2 regions of the Streptomyces sp. NPDC052396 genome follow, and region 2 is predicted to be linked to the other one. Evidence: riboswitches for the same ligand, from Rfam matches in the RefSeq annotation. Region 2 holds a riboswitch; the other holds the start of a gene.
The links. A riboswitch is a leader RNA that binds a small molecule or an ion and turns the genes downstream of it on or off. The one in region 2 is predicted to bind cyclic di-AMP.

Region 1: linked by a shared signal. The riboswitch ahead of ACIHFE_RS10670 (M23 family metallopeptidase) and the one ahead of ACIHFE_RS25840 (C40 family peptidase) in region 2 are both predicted to bind cyclic di-AMP.

Annotation. Positions count from the first base shown of each region.
Region 1 is NZ_JBIUAW010000003.1:495,772-498,796, reverse strand. Features, by position in the region: gene ACIHFE_RS10675 (M16 family metallopeptidase) at 1-787, shown strand, start outside; cyclic di-AMP (ydaO/yuaA leader) riboswitch at 989-1,144, shown strand; gene ACIHFE_RS10670 (M23 family metallopeptidase) at 1,159-1,950, shown strand; gene ACIHFE_RS10665 (GntR family transcriptional regulator) at 2,083-2,811, shown strand; gene ACIHFE_RS10660 (HPr family phosphocarrier protein) at 2,960-3,025, opposite strand, start outside.
Region 2 is NZ_JBIUAW010000010.1:253,556-256,580, forward strand. Features, by position in the region: gene ACIHFE_RS25830 (alpha/beta hydrolase) at 1-513, opposite strand, end outside; gene ACIHFE_RS25835 (YchJ family protein) at 683-1,072, shown strand; gene ACIHFE_RS25840 (C40 family peptidase) at 1,065-1,538, opposite strand; cyclic di-AMP (ydaO/yuaA leader) riboswitch at 1,546-1,722, opposite strand; gene ACIHFE_RS25845 (carbohydrate-binding protein) at 2,111-3,022, shown strand.

The DNA.
Region 1 (3,025 bases), on a different contig from region 2:
TGTCCGCCCCGCCACCACCACCGTGGTGGTGGTCGGTGACTTCACCGGCGTCGACCTGGACCAGGCGCTGGCCGACTCGCTGGGCGCCTGGACCGGCGCCGGCGCCGAGCCCCGGCCGGTCCCGCCTGTCACCGCCGACGACACCGGCCGGGTGCTGATCGTCGACCGCCCCGGCGCGGTGCAGACCCAGCTGCTCATCGGCCGCATCGGCGCCGACCGGCACGACAGCGTCTGGCCGGCCCAGGTGCTGGGCACCTACTGCCTGGGCGGCACCCTGACCTCCCGGCTGGACAAGGTGCTGCGCGAGGAGAAGGGCTACACCTACGGGGTGCGAGCCTTCGCCCAGGTGCTGCGCTCCGCGCCGCCCGCGGAGGGTGCCACCGGCGCCTCGATGCTCGCCATCAGCGGCTCGGTGGACACCCCCAACACCGGCCCGGCACTGGCCGATCTGTGGACGGTGCTGCGCACCCTGGCCGCCGAGGGCCTCACCGACGCCGAGCGGGATGTCGCGGTGCAGAACCTGGTGGGCGTGGCCCCGCTGAAGTACGAGACGGCGGCCGCCGTGGCCGGCACCCTGGCCGACCAGGTCGAGCAGCACCTGCCCGACGACTTCCAGGGGCACCTCTACGAACGCCTGGCGCAGACCGGCACCGTGGAGGCCACCGCGGCCGTGGTCAGCGCCTTCCCGTCGGACCGCCTGGTGACCGTGCTGGTGGGTGACGCCTCGGAGATCGCCGAGCCGGTCCGGGCGCTGGGCATCGGAGAGGTGACCGTGCTCGCTTCCTGATGAAGCGTCAGAAGGCGGTCAAAGGTGAGGTGCGTGCGGCCGGTTGGGCCGGCGCACCTCACCTATGTCCGTTTCACCGCCGCGGTTGCGCTTGGTGACTGTGGCGTGCGTCACGAAAACGTCCTTCCGTTTGCCCATCGAATCTGACGCCGATTAGCTTCAAGGCGGCAGTCCGTCGCATGGAGCCGCACCCGCGGCCCCGGGCAGCCATCGCCGAGTCCCCGTACGGCGCGAGCCAGGGGAGCCGGGGAACCACCGTTCCCTGGGGTGAATCGGGCCCCTCTCCGGAGGGTTCCGTAGGAGACCTTCCTGCTCCGAACCCGTCAGCTAACCCGGTAGGCGAGAGGGAAGGAAAGGAACACCCCGCACCCATGGCGTTCACCCGCCCCACCGGGAAGCACCGTCGTCCCAGCCGTGCCGTGCGAGCCGGCGCCAACGCGGCGGGCATAGCCACCCTCGCCGCCACCGGTGTGGTGGCCGGGGTCGCCGCCCCCGCCTTCGCCTCCGCCGGTGACGCCCACCAGCTGGAGGACACCGGCCTGACCAAGGCCGTGGTGATGACCGACGACATGGCGGACAACCTGGGCGCCCAGGCCGCCACCCAGCACGCCGACGCCGCCAAGGACCAGGCCGCCGCGGACGCCAAGCGGCAGGCCGCCCAGATCAAGAAGCATGCGGACGAGGCCAAGCGCAAGGCGGAGGCCGAGCGTGCCGTCAAGGAGCGCGCCGCCCGCGACGAGGAGCGCAAGCGCCTCAACACCTTTGTGCTGCCCATCGAGGGCTCGTATGTCTCCACCGGCTACAAGGCCAGCAGCGGCCTGTGGTCCTCCGGCAGCCACACCGGCGTGGACTTCCACGCCGAGAGCGGCACCTCGGTGCACGCGGTGGGCGCCGGCACCGTGGTCGAGGCCGGCTGGGGCGGCGCCTACGGCAACAACATCGTCATCCAGATGGCCGATGGCACCTACACCCAGTACGGCCACCTCTCCTCCATCGATGTGACGGTCGGCCAGACGGTGACCCCGGGCCAGCAGATCGGCCTGTCCGGTGCCACCGGCAATGTCACCGGCCCGCACCTGCACTTCGAGGCCCGGACCACCCCCAACTACGGTTCGGACATCGACCCGGTGGCCTATCTGCGCGCCCACGGCGTGGCCATCTAGCCTGCCCGGCCCGGCCGTTGGCCGAAAAGACGCCCCGGAATCCGCGGAGCCATCGGAAATCACTCCGCATTGCCATAGAGTCGATCGCATTCGGCCAGGGCAATTCGGAGGTACGTCCATGCGAGACCGTAGGTGAGCGGTGCCGGCGAAGCGGTGCACGACGGCCGCGGCATTTCCTCGCAGGCGGTGTGCACGGCCATCCGCGATGACATCGTCTCCGGCGCTTTCCCGCCCGGCAGCAGGCTGATCGAGGACCTGCTGGCCCGCCGATACGGGGTCTCCCGGGTGCCGGTACGCGAGGCCCTGCGCACCCTGGCCTCGGAGGGCTTTGTGGTCACCCGCCGGCACGCCGGCGCCTGGGTGGCCGAGCCCACCCGGGCCGAGGCGGCCGATCTGCTGGAGGTGCGCGCCCTGCTGGAGCCGCTGGGCGCCGCCCGGGCCGCCCAGCGCCGCACCGAGGCGCATCTGAAGGTGCTGCGGGGGCTGGTGAGGATCGGCCGGGAGCGGGCCCGCACGGGACGCACCGGCGAGCTGTGTCAGCTGGCCGACTGGTTCGACGAGACCCTGGCCCAGGCCTGTGGCAGCCCCAGCCTGGCGGCGCTGCTCACCCAGCTCCGGCGCAAGATCGCCTGGGTGTACGCCGCGGAGCCGCCGGCCCGTCCGGTGGAGACTTGGGAGACGCACGGGGCACTGGTGGACGCGGTGGTCAGAAGAGACGCGGAACGCGCCCGGGAACTCGCCGCCGCACGGGCCGGACGCTTTCCCGGTGAATTCCGGCTGTGGCGCCCGGTGCCGCCGGCCGGCCCGCACGGAGATTCACACCGGAAACGCCCCGTAAACACAGTGAGCGCTCGCCCTTAACAAACGGGCGCTATTCCTTGGAGCAGACCGGCCGGGAATTGTGGCGGTTCCCGGCCGGGCGGCCGCTCCGGCCGGAGGAAAACAGCGAGGCCGCCGCGGCCCTGTTCATTCCGGGCCGCCGCGGCCTCGTCATGTCGTCCGCGGTGGTTCAGACGGTCTCCGGGAGCTCCTCCAGCCCCTCGGCGACCAGCTTCGCCAGGCGGTCGAGCGCGGC
Region 2 (3,025 bases):
GACGTCCGAAATCGCCTTGCCGGGCGGGACGTTGAGCGTGGGCGCGGTGGTTCCGGTGGCCTCGGTGAGCCGAGTGGTCTTCTGCAGCCAGGTGTTGAGGGCGGAACGCGCGGTGGGGTACTGGTCGAAGTGCCGGTTGACCTGGGAGGCGCCCAGCAGGACGACCAGCAGTCCGGCGAGCGCGGCCGGGGCCCAGTAGCGGGGGCGCAGCAAGGGGATCCGGAACAGGGCCAGGCAGATGCCCAGCACGGCGACGCCCGTCCAGAGCACCACATCGAGGGGCAGCGGGTCGGGGAAGGGCTGGATCCAGTCATCGACGGCGGTGCGCAGCAGCCAGGTGAGCAGGGCGGCGAGCAGGACCGCCACCGGGCCCCAGCGGGTGAGCCAGCTGCGGCGCCGCGAGAACAGCAGCGCCACCAGGGCGCCCAGGCCCAGCACCAGGATGGTGAGCGGGATCCAGCCGCTCACCAGGGACCAGTCCAGCGGGCCCGCTGCGAGAGGTGTCCGTCGCACCACGCCCCCAGGGGAGTAGGGCGAACGGGTCGCGCTGCTTTGAGCTACGGCCTCATGGCGGGGCCGGATGGGCGTACCGCGCCATCTACCCGTTCACCGCTAAATGCTACGGACCGGGGCGAAAGCGGCAACTCGGGAGTGCGGAGCAGCCGGCAGGCACAATCATGGGGTGACCCTGAACGACTCCGCCCCTTGCCCCTGCGGCCGTGCCGCCACCTATGGAGAGTGCTGCGGCCCCCTGCACCGGGGGCAGCGGCACGCCGCCACCGCCGAGCGCCTGATGCGCTCCCGCTACAGCGCCTTTGTCCTGCGTGACGCGGGATATCTGCTGCGCTCCTGGCACTCCGGCACCCGCCCGCCGGCCATCGACTTCGATCCCGGCATCCGCTGGACCGGGCTGGACATCCTCGCCACCGAGGGCGGCACGGCCTTCCACAACGAGGGGACGGTGGAGTTCCGCGCCCGCTACCGGGCGCAGGGGCACGAGGATGACCAGCATGAGCTGAGCCGGTTCGTCCGGGAGGACGGGAACTGGGTCTACCTGGACGCGGTCACCTGACCCGGCCGTACCAGACGCTATTGGTCCAGATCTTCTCCAGGCGGACCGACTTCCCGGTGCCGGGGGCGTGCCAGATCCGGCCGCCGCCGGCGTAGATGCCCACGTGGTACACATAGCTGCCGGAGTGGAAGAACACCAGGTCACCCGGCGTGCGGGCGCCGGCCGACAGGTGCCGGGTGGCGTTGTACTGGTCGGCGGCCACCCGGGGCAGCTTCTTGCCGGCCTTCTTGAAGGAGTAGAGGGTCAGGCCCGAGCAGTCGAAGCGGTACGGGCCGGTGGCGCCCCACTGGTAGGGGGAGCCCTTCTTGGCGGCCGCCACCTTCAGCGCCTTGGCGGCGGGGGTCGCCGCCTGGGCGTCGGCTGCCATTCCCGGCAGGAGGACCGAGGCCGCGACCGTGGCGGCGGTGAGGGCCGATGCGGTGGAGGCCCGGGAGACCAACTTGGGTATTCGAGGCAACGCAGACATGCCGAAGCAACCCTTCGTCATCCGCCTGCGAAAGATGACCTGTCGGGTTCGGGCTGGCGAAGTTGCCCGGCCACACTGTGGCTTCACCCCTAGAACCACCGCCTTCGTGGTTCGTCTTGCCTGGGTCTCCCGCTCCTGCCGATCCGCGAACTCGATTCCGTATCCGGAGCGGCGGCAGGACTCGGCGTCCGCCCGGATCGACCCGCCTCGGTGACGGGTGCTGTTGTTCGGTGGACGATCCTGCACCATCAACGGGCGGATTTCAGAGCCGAACTGGCTGTCTGTGAGGTTCTTCACGTCCAGCGGAACCTGTTTTCCGCCCTGCTTTCCGCCCTGGTGGGGGCCTGTTCCACCGGGTCCGGCGCGGGTGGTTCGCGCTGTTGGGCGAGCGTCCGGCGGCTTGAACCAGACTGCGCCTGACTGCTTCAAGTGCGGGCCGTCGGTGGCTGGTCACGCAGTTCCCCGCGCCCCCGAGCGGCGCCCCGCTCTTGACCCGCACCCACCTGTCATGGACATTGCGACTGTTGGTCCGGACCAACCCCCCACCGAAATCTCTCGTCCGGAGGAGTCGGATGAACAGACACCGGCCCGTCCTGCTCGGCCTGTTGCTGCTGGCGCTCGCCGCCCTGGGCGTCACCCCGGCCGCCGCGCAGCGCCCCAACGCCGCCGGCCCCGATCCCGATGCCCCGCACCGGGGCGTGGTCACCACCACCCGTCCCACCGTCCACTCCCCCGGCCGGGACCGAGCGGTACGCGCCTTCGCGGACGGGCGCCGCGCCCGGCGCGGGCAACTCGCCCGGCGGCCCGCCGCCGAGCTCACCCACAACTGGTGGGGCGTCTTCCCCCAGCCGGGCACCCATGACGGCCTGCTGGCCACCCACACCGTGGACCCCTCCTACCGGGTCTCCAACGCGGACAACTTCACCTACGCCCCCACCACCAAGGCCCAGAACTCCTGTATGGAGGTGGTCACCGCCTACTGGAACAGCGGCGACGAGATATGGGCCTGGGACTGGTGCAGTTCGCCCGGCGGCCCGGCCAGAACCCTGCCGGTCGACTCCGACTTCCTGGCGAAGTACACCACCCAGAGCGGCGGACACCCGGCCTACACCGTGCAGTTGGTGCGCGACGACGCCTCGGCCAACACCTGGTCCTCCTACCTGTACAACTACCGCACCGCCGGCTGGGATCTGCTGTTCCGGCAGTCCGGAGCCGACCAGAGCGGGCTGGACCATGGCTGGGACATGTTCGAGATCTACGCCGGCGTCGACCCGGCCACCGGCACCGGCTACTACTGCACCGAGGCCCGGAACACCGTCTTCGACAGCAGCGCCATCCAGCTGCATCACAACGGCAGTTGGCAGCCCGCCAGCCCGGCCGACTCGCCATGGACCGAGACCGCTCCCGACGGCGGCGCCTTCCTCTGCCCGCAGCTGAGGTTCCTCCAGGCCGGCGAGGACGACCACTGGACCGTCCGGCAGTGATTC